2 regions of the Brevibacillus sp. YAE8 genome follow, and region 2 is predicted to be linked to the other one. Evidence: riboswitches for the same ligand, from Rfam matches in the RefSeq annotation. Region 2 holds a riboswitch; the other holds the start of a gene.

Region 1 (4,936 bases), on a different contig from region 2:
CTCGATCAGCTCAAGCAGTTCCTCGTTGTCCTTGAGCATGCGCCGCTTCTTTTTTGTCGCGATCTCCAGCATGTCAGGGCTATTGTCCACGCCGCAGACGGACAAGCCGCAGCGCGCCAGCTCAATGGCAATGCGCCCTGTGCCTACGCCAAGCTCGAGCACGGACACCGGGGCTTGCTCTGCTTCTTGCAGCAGCCAGTCGCGGTAAAAAGCGATGCCCGCTTTTCCGGCAAACTGGTCGTAATAGGTGGCTTCCAATCCCGCGAATTTGGCTTCCGGGAGGCGCACATGCCGCCCTTCCCCTTGCATCCCACAGGTCGTACAGACCGAGCCTGCCAAATGCGAAAAAGGCACCCCTGGTGGGACGCCGTTTTTTGTATCGCCTAGCCATTCGTCGTAGCGGAACTTGCATACTTGGCAACTGTACACACTCATAATGCTTTGACCTCCTGTCGCGATTGCTGGACGCGGACCGCTTCCGAAAAGAAATAAACGTGTTTTTTCCCCGTGATCGGATGGGTGACCACCTCTGTCTCTACCCCGAAAACGTCGCGAATCAACCCGGGTTCAAACACTTCCTCCGGCGTGCCGGAAGCAACCAGCGCCCCGTCGCGAATGACGTACAGCCGATCGCAGTACATGGCGGCGATATTCAGATCATGCAGCGAGGAAAACACGGTAATCCCGAGCGTCTTGACCAGATCCATCACCTGTAGCTGGTACCGGACGTCCAGATGGTTGGTCGGCTCGTCCAATACGAGAAACTCGGCTTGCTGGACCAGCGCTCTTGCAATCAGCACGCGCTGCTTTTCTCCGCCAGACAAGGAAAAAAAGCTGCGCGAGGCGTACGCCTGCATGCCGACCCGCTCCAGCGCCTCTTCACAGATGCGGCTGTCCGCCGGGGTATCGGTTTGAAACAGCCTTTTATGGGGTGAGCGCCCCATCATGACGATTTCCATGACGGTAAAGTCAAACTCGATCGACGACTCCTGGCGCACGACCGCCATGCGCTGCGCATTTTGCCGGGCGGTAAGCTGATACACGTCAGCCCCGTCCAGGGAAATGAATCCGCTGCGCGGCTCGAGCGCCCGATAAATGCTTTTGAGCAAGGTGGACTTTCCGCTGCCATTCGGCCCGATCAGCCCCACAAATTCGCCGGAGCGAACCGTCAGGCTAACGTCGCGCAAAATCGTTTTTTTCTCCAGCTCGACCGAAATGTTCTCCACATGCAGATTCATCGCCCGCTACCTCCGAAAGAATATGAGCTGCGCATCATCAACCAAATAAAGAACGGACCGCCGCACAGCGCCGTGATAATCCCGATCGGCAGCTCTTCCGGCGCAAACGCAAGCCGGGCGATCACGTCCGCCCAGATCAGGAAAATGGCCCCGAACAAGGCGCTGACAGGCAGGACGCGACGATGGTCCGAGCCGACGATGACGCGAACGATATGCGGCATCATCAAGCCGACAAAGCCGATAGACCCGCTGATCGAGACGATGACGCCCGTCAAAAGCGCGGTAATGACCAGCAGCAGCTTGCGAAATTGCACCGTATTGACGCCCAGCGTCCCCGCCGCTTCTTCGCCCATCAGCATCGCATTGAGCGAACGGTATTGCGTCAACAGGACAATCAGACAGATGACGACGATCAGCGTCGGTATGGTCAAATACTCCCACTTCCCTCCGGCCAGACTGCCGCTCATCCAGAACAGGACAGAGCGGATGCCGTGCTCGTTGGGCGCGGAAAAAATAATCAGGCTGGTGATCGCAGACAGGATGGCGGAAATCGCGATGCCGGCCATGAGCAGACGCACCGTCGAGTTTTGCCCGCCGATGCGGGACAAGGTAAAAATAAGCAGGATCGAGACGAGCGATCCGGTGAAAGCACCGAAAGAAAGCGCGAATTGTCCGTACATGCTGAATGCTCCGAACAAAATGACCAGCGTCGCTCCGGCCGATGCGCCCGAGGAGACTCCCAATATGTACGGATCTGCGAGGGAGTTGCGAACCAGAGACTGGATCGCCACCCCCACAACAGACAGGCCGGCCCCGACGACAGCCCCCAGCAGGACGCGGGGAAACCGAATGTCCCAGATAATGGTCTGTTCTCCTTTTGACCAATCCACTTCCACCCATTGATTGACCAGCGGGAGATTCGCCAAGGCAATTTTCCATACCGTCGCTGGTTTGATTTCCACCGAGCCGAGTGTCACCGCAAACGTAATCGAGACGACAAGCCCGATCAGCAGGGCAACGATGATGAAGGGCATCTTGATCTTGTGCAGGGCCGTTCCCTCCTTGTCTAAGCAGCCGTTTCTTATTTGAATGTATCCGGGTGCAGACCTTCCGCGAGAATTTTCAGCGCGATCGGTGCGCGTACCCCTTCGGACGCTGCGGACAATGGCAGCACGATCAGACGTTTGTTCTGGATCGCTGGCACGTCAGCCAGTTCCTTTTTGGACAACAGGAAGTTTTGTTTTTGCTCGATCGTCTTGTCGCCGTAGTCGACCACGACGATGACGTCTGGCTTGCGGTTCACGACTTCTTCCCAGCTTACGGTCGCCCAGCCTTTTTGAATGTCGTCGAACACGTTTTTGCCGCCTGCCGCTTTAATCAGAGAAGTCATGTAGTTGTTGGCAGCGGTCAGCGGCTGATCTTCCCCGCTGTCGTACACGAACACGTTCAGCGGCTTGTCCACCGTGCCGATTTTGCTCGTGGTTTGCTCGATTTCCGCTTTCATTTTGCCAATCAGTTCGTTCGCCTTGTCTTCTACGCGGAAAATGCGGCCGATGTTTCGAATATCGGCGAACACGTCGTCAATCGTCGGACCCGGCTTGTTCGAGGACTCTTGCAGGTACGATTTGATCCCCATTTTTTCCAGATCCTCCATCGAGCCGACGCCTTTGTCGCCAAATGCGCTTTTCCAGCCTGCGTAAACGAAGTCAGGGTTTGCGGCCAAAAGCACCTCTTTGGTCGGATACTTGTCAGACAGGACTGGTACCTTGTCGTAGTCGGCTTTCAGCTCAGGCAAAATGTGATCGTCCAGGTACGCGGTTCCGACCATTTTGTCAGCCAACCCCAGCGCGAGCATGACTTCGGTTACGTGCTGGTTCATCGTCACAGCGCGTTTGGGCGCTTCCGGATACGTCATCTCGATCCCGTTGGTCACAATCGTGACGGGCTTGTTGTCAGCAGCAGGCTGGGCCGTTTGCTCCGAGCCAGCATTCGCCACCGTGGATTCGGTCGTAGCAGGTGCTGCCGAGCTGCATGCGGACAAAAGCAGCATAATCGCTGCCAGCGCTGCCATCCAGAAACCGTGGAAGGCTTTTTTTCTCTTACGGATTGTACTCATCTGGTAACCCCTCTTCTTTTGTTGTTGGCATGATGAAAATGAAGCGTTATGTAAATCGTAATGATTACGAATTACACCTTTACTATACAGAGAGCCTGCTTGTTTGGCAACACAGGAAATGCATCACCCCTTTCACAGCCTCGACCGCCACGGCGATGTTCATAGAAAAAAGCACCCCCCAGTTTCCAATCGGGAGGTGCTTGACATACGTAGACATGCCTATAGATTCGGCGTTGCCAATGACGCCTGTTCCTAGTCTGCTTCCACATCTGTCCCATCCTCGTGGGTCGATTGTAAATCATCTCATGGCAGGTCTCCTGGCTTACGAATCATCATCCCCAGCGCCCTTCCCATTTTTCGTCGCGCGAAAAACAGTGGCTTTTTTGCTGGACACTCCTCGTTACAGTGGCGGGACCGCGCCGGATTTTCACCGGACTTCCCTATTAAGCTGGCGGAACCAAACGATTCCGGGCAGCACCATCAGATTCATATAAAATTGTGAGTTTGAAGCCTTATCCGATCACCGTCAGTTTTTTCGGGAACTTGCTCAACACTTCTACGCCTGTTTCGGTTACGAGCACATCGTCCTCGATGCGCACGCCGCCTGCTCCCGGCAAGTACACCCCTGGTTCAATGGTGAACACCATGCCTGGGCGCAGCGTTTCCTGATTTTGCCCATGCACGGACGGATATTCGTGCACATCCATGCCGAGGCCGTGCCCCAGACGGTGAATGAAGTAATCGCCGTAGCCTTTTGCGGCAATGACGTCGCGAGCGGTCTGGTCGAGATGGGCAAACGTCACCCCTGGACGAACTTCGGCAATCGCCGCCTCGTTCGCTGCCAGCACCGTTTCGTAAATATCGCGCAGTTGCTCGCTGATCTGGCCGACAGCAAACGTACGGGTAATATCGGAAACGTAGCCGTCCGCTGCTACCCCGATGTCAAACAGGAGCAAATCGCCTTCCTGCACTTTGCGCGAACCAGGCGTTCCGTGCGGCAATGCCGATTTTTCCCCCGCCAAAACCATCGTGGAAAAAGACGGGCCGTCCGCTCCCAGACGCTTCATCTGGTATTCCAGCTCCGCGACGATTTCCATTTCGGTCTGGCCGATTTTGAATGTTTTCAACGTCTCGCCGAGTGTATCTTCAATCAGTTGGACAGCCTTTTGCAAACGAGCCACTTCGTCTGCCGATTTAATCAGGCGCATTTCGCGCAGCGGCTCTTCCACATCCGCGTAGCTCTCTGCACAGATGACTTGTCCCAGCGCCTCGTAACGCTCTACGGTCATGTGGCTTTTTTCGATGCCCAGCTTCTTCAGGTTCGCTGGCAACACTTGCTTGAGAAGCTCGTAAGGATTCTCAATATCCGTATGCGTGTGAATCGTCTGAACAGTCGAAGCCGCTGCTGCCGCTTCGCGGTCAAGGGCTGGAACGATCAGGGATGGCTCGCCCTGGGCTGGAATAATCAGACCCATAAAGCGTTCATGCGGATCGGTAAAAAAGCCGGTCAAATAGTAAACGTGCTTGGGAGAGGTGATGACTACCGCGTCGAGCTCTTGTTTGGTCAAAAATTCGTGCAGTT
Region 2 (4,936 bases):
CTCTGCGTCGGCGCAATCGCCAGACGGTACGCGTGATACAGTCCGTTCTTCTGCACCTTTTGCTTGAGCGCGGCCCAATCCTCCGGCGTCGGAATGTGCATGCCTGCGAACAGTTGCTTGCCTTTTTCCGTGCGCGGACGGTAGTCGTTTGCGAGGTATTTGTCAAAATACGTGCCTTTGGCGTACTCCGACTGCTCGAAGCCCATGAAGGTTTCCCCTTTGGCCATGGCGATCTCCATGCTCATTTCCAGCGAGTAGAAGTTCATCATCATGAAGAACGTGCGGGCGAAGTCTTTTGCTTCCTCGCTCTCGTAGGCGATCTTGTTTTTCGCCAGGTAGCCGTTCAGGTTCATCGCACCCAGCCCGACGGAATGCAGCTCGCGGTTGGCCTTTTGCACGCCTGGCGCATTTTCCACGCGGGTCACATCGCTCACGGCGGTGATCGCCTCGATGCCCTCGCGCACGGATTCGCGCACTTTTTTGTGCTCCATCACGTTGACGATGTTCAAGGAAGCGAGATTGCAGCTAATGTCGCGGCGGATGATGTCCGGCTCGCCGTAGTTGGTAATCGTGGACGTCTCCTGGAGCTGGAAAATTTCCGTGCACAGGTTGGACATTTTCACGGAGCCGATGTCCTTCAGCGCGTGATTTTTGTTCGCGTTCGTCTTGTTCATGATGTACGGGTAGCCCGACTCCATCTGGATCATCGCGATCTTGGTGAGCATTTCGCGGGCGCTCATGACTACCTTTTTCTTGACGCGCTCGTTTGCCACCAGCTCGTCGTACATCTCGTCGAGATCCAGATCATCCAGATGGGCGCCGTACTCCTTGTAGACGGAGTAAGGAGCGAACACTGTCAACGGCTTGTTTTCCTCTGCCAGCTTGTAAAACACATTCGGCACGATCAGGCCGATCGACAGCGTCTTGATCCGCGACTTTTCATCGGCATTGATCTTTTTGCAATCGAGAAACTCGTTGATATCCCAGCCGAAGATGTTGTAGTAGGCTGCCCCGGAGCCTTTGCGCTGCCCCATCTGATCGGCGTAGGAAAACGCGTCCTCCAGCAGCTTGAGTACAGGCATGACGCCCTTGGCTGCGCCCTCGACGCCTTTGATCGGCTCTCCGCGCCCGCGCAGCTTGGACAGGTTGACGGCCACGCCGCCGCCGATTTTCGAAAGCTGCATGCAAGTGCCGAGAACGTAGTTGATCGAGTTCAAGGAGTCGTCCATTTCCAGCAGGAAGCAGGAGACCATTTCGCCGCGGCGGCTTTTCCCTGCATTGAGGAACGTCGGCGTCGCCGGCTGGAGTCGCTGGTCCATCATCGACACGGTCAGCCGCTTCGCCAGTTCGAAGTCTCCGCGCCCGAGCGAGAGCGCCACAATCGCCACCCGATCCGGGTACTGCTCCAAATACATCGATTTGTCGTCTGTTTTCAGGGCGTAGTCTTTGTAAAACTTGGAGATAGCCATGTACGAAGCGAATTGAAAACCAGCGTCATGCGCCAGGCGGAACACTTCATCGACCTGTTCAACCGTGTAGCTTTCATACACATTTTCATAAAAGTCATTTTCGATCAAATAGTCCATGCGCTCTTTCACGCTGTTGAAGGTCATCGTCTTCGCCTGTACTTCTTCCATGAAGACCGCGACTGCCTCTCTGTCCTTTTCCAGTTGGTAAAATCCGTCGCTTCCTCGCTGCATCAGTTGGTTGTTCAATTCAATGTGTCGCAATTGCTGCCACCCCACTCGTAAATTGTTCCACGTCACGGCCGGTACCGGACAGTTCGAATTTGGAAATGACCGGAACGCCATATTGGCTGGCGATCGTGTCTGCGCTTTTGGCAAAGCTGGCTCCCCAGTTGCGGTTGCCGCTCGCCGACACCCCGCGCAAATAGACATGATTCCGCTTCAGAAAACGGTCCACCTTCTCCGGCACCTGGCCAAAGCCCGTCGTGTACGTGACCAGAATGAACGGCTCGTCGATCACCATCTCCGGATCAATCTCCACGCGCGGCAGATCGAGCTTGCTTACGAATCGTCTCACGTTTCCTGTTTTCGAATCAAAAGCGATTAACATGTCCCTCATCCTTTACTGCTGTTCTATACTTTTTTAGCCAAAGTAAAAGCGCATCCGACGCCAAAATGTCGAATGCGCATGATGATCCCCATCGTATCCATCCGCCGAAAAACGAATGGAGCGCTCGAACACTTCCCTATCTCCCGTAGGTTACACAGTGCTGACGGTCAGGCAGGTCTCCTGGCTCGGGGTCATCGCTCCATTCGTGCCTTCCCGATCAGCTAATCAGTGGCGCAAAAACCAAATGGAACTCTCTCATCACAGTGGCGGGACCGCGTCGGAATTTCACCGACTTCCCTATTAAGTCTACCAAATATAGCGTGGCAAACACCTGTCCGCATCAATATGTAGTTGGTAAAACTTACTTTACCTCAATATATCGTAGGAGTCAAGCTCGGCATGCTCTATTTTGGCAACTGATAATCTCTCTCATTTCTCTATTGCCAATCTCTGGTTTGCGTCCATATAATAGGTTTCATGCACAAAAAAGGTGACGCCACCGGCCGATTGGAGAGTGACCCCTGATGGAAAGCACGGTTTATGAAGCAGTAGCCATTCCGCGTTCGCAAACGAGAAAAATGACATACAACGACCGCACGTTCCACATCTTCGTCAGCATCCCCGACGTGGCTTTGCCGCCGTCCGGCTTCCCGGTCATTTACTTGCTGGATGCCAACTCGGTGTTTGGCACCATGACCGAAGCGATTCGCCTGCAATGCCGGGTTCCGGAAAGAACGGGCGTCGATCCGGCCATCGTCGTCGGCATCGGCTACCCGACAGAAGCGCCGTTCCACCCATCGCGCTACTACGACTTCACCCATGTCGTTCCCGCATCCGAGCTGCCCGCTCATCCGCGCGGCGGCAAATGGCCGGAAATGGGCGGGGCAGAAGGCTTCCTCAGCTTCATCGAAGACACGGTGAAGCCCGCGATCGAAAAGGACTTGCCCGTCGACCGCACGCGGCAAACGATTTTCGGACATTCGCTCGGCGGCTTGCTCGTGCTGCATGCCTTGCTGACCCGGCCACACGCGTACCAATGCTACATCGCCGGCAGCCCGTCGATCCACTGGAACGAAAGCGTCCTGCTGGAAGAGGAGCGCCGCCTGCCGTCCCTGCTCACAGACGACTTGCGGGTCAGAGCGCTGCTCGCCATCGGGGAGCTGGAAAACGACGGCCGCTTCCACGTCAACGTCAAGGCGCAAGCGATGGCTGAACGGTTGTCCGCCATGGGCAACGGGCAGATCGAAGCGTCGTTCCGCCAATTTCCGGACGAAAACCACACGTCTGTCCTGCACGTCCTCATCAGTCACGCCATTCGCTTTGCTTCCAAGCCAACTGCCCGCTAGTCAGGGCAGTTTTTTCTTTGCCTCGCTCCATGCACACAAGCAAGCAAACAAGGCAGTCGGCACACGCAAAAAACCGCTCATACGAAAACGATGAGCGGCCATGCATGCACTACTGCTCTTTTCGCCTATTGCAGAGACAACACCTTGTTGATCTGCGGCAGCTCCTCGATGGCAGCTACGACAGTTGGCGTAATCTCTTCGTCGGTGACGCAAATCAACAGGGCGTTTTTCCCCTTTTGCTCACGCGACACATTCATCTTGGAAATATTGATCTCGTGGTCAGCCAGCTTGCGGGACACGTCGTAAATGACGCCCGGATAGTCGGTATGGTGCACCAACAGACCGTGAGCGCCCGGAGGGATCCGACAGGCGCAGTAGTTGATCTCGCTGATGTACACTTCGCGCCAGTCCTGGGCAAACGTGTATTTGTTCGCTCCCACGCGCAAATTCGCCAGATGGTTGGCGTACTCGCCGGAGCTGTTTTGAACCGAAACGCCGCTGCCAAGTCCATCCACCAGAAGCGAAGCGATCTCTTCTTTATTTTCATGGGCCAAAATGCTCAGGGACGCCCCTGCGAGCTGCGGCTCCAGTCTGCGAATCAATTGGGCCAATTCACGAAGTCCAGCATATTGGGTCATGTAATACCCTCACTCTCCCAGTCAGGTTAATCCTTAATGCGGAAGAATCCACTCTTCCGGTTCCTTGATAATCGAGGAATGGTTATCGGAGCGATACCAGGCTGTCAGGCTTTGCCCATCTTTCGTGTACACGATGCGATAGATGGTGTTACCCTTTCCGCTTTTCGGGAAGGGACTCTCCTCGGGAGGAACCACTGTCACACCACCTGCTTCAATCACGCCACCCTTTTCCTTGATGACGCTCTCGATCACGGTCATGTGCTCGTTGCTCGTGGCCGACATCCCCACGTAAGCGAGTATTCCCAGCAAAAGCGCTCCCGCCAAAAACGAAACAATAATCACTTTTGACTTTTTCGTAGCATCCACCAAGCGCTTCCCCCGTTATTCAATTCTCTTTGTCGATCAAACGCACCTTGTCAATCGTACCTCCGCCCAGGCACACTTCCCCATCGTAAAAGACGACGGCTTGGCCAGGAGTAACCGCTTTTTGCGGCTCGGCGAAAACGACTTCTACGGTGTTGCCCTCGCGGATGTGCACCGTCACTTGCTGGTCCGGCTGGCGATAGCGGAATTTCGCGGTGCACGCAAACGATTCGGTCGGCTTGTTCGCGCTCACCCAGCTTACGTCTGTCGCCAGCAAGCTACTCGAATACAGGCGGGGATGGTTGGAGCCTTCGCCGACGATCAGGACGTTGCGCTCCAGGTCTTTGTCCACCACAAACCACGGCTGGCCGGTCTTGCCGTGCCCGCCGCCAATCCCCAGGCCTTGGCGCTGGCCGAGCGTGTAGTACATCAGGCCGTCATGCTGCCCGATCACGTCTCCGTCTACCGTTTCGATATTGCCGGGCTTGGCTGGCAAGTAGTTTTGCAAAAACT

Evidence for each region. A riboswitch is a leader RNA that binds a small molecule or an ion and turns the genes downstream of it on or off. The one in region 2 is predicted to bind cobalamin.
Region 1: another riboswitch for cobalamin. It lies ahead of AC27IT_RS19875 (ABC transporter substrate-binding protein); the one in region 2 lies ahead of nrdI (class Ib ribonucleoside-diphosphate reductase assembly flavoprotein NrdI).

What each region holds. Positions count from the first base shown of each region.
Region 1 covers NZ_BAAIYG010000020.1:53,278-58,213, forward strand. The annotation lists gene AC27IT_RS19860 (methyltransferase domain-containing protein) at 1-435, opposite strand, end outside; gene AC27IT_RS19865 (heme ABC transporter ATP-binding protein) at 432-1,238, opposite strand; gene AC27IT_RS19870 (FecCD family ABC transporter permease) at 1,235-2,272, opposite strand; gene AC27IT_RS19875 (ABC transporter substrate-binding protein) at 2,320-3,354, opposite strand; cobalamin riboswitch at 3,645-3,851, opposite strand; gene AC27IT_RS19880 (M24 family metallopeptidase) at 3,867-4,936, opposite strand, start outside.
Region 2 covers NZ_BAAIYG010000001.1:380,645-385,580, forward strand. The annotation lists gene nrdE (class 1b ribonucleoside-diphosphate reductase subunit alpha) at 1-1,730, opposite strand, end outside; gene nrdI (class Ib ribonucleoside-diphosphate reductase assembly flavoprotein NrdI) at 1,717-2,076, opposite strand; cobalamin riboswitch at 2,230-2,426, opposite strand; gene AC27IT_RS01185 (alpha/beta hydrolase) at 2,601-3,422, shown strand; gene AC27IT_RS01190 (ACT domain-containing protein) at 3,548-4,060, opposite strand; gene AC27IT_RS01195 (hypothetical protein) at 4,094-4,426, opposite strand; gene mnmA (tRNA 2-thiouridine(34) synthase MnmA) at 4,446-4,936, opposite strand, start outside.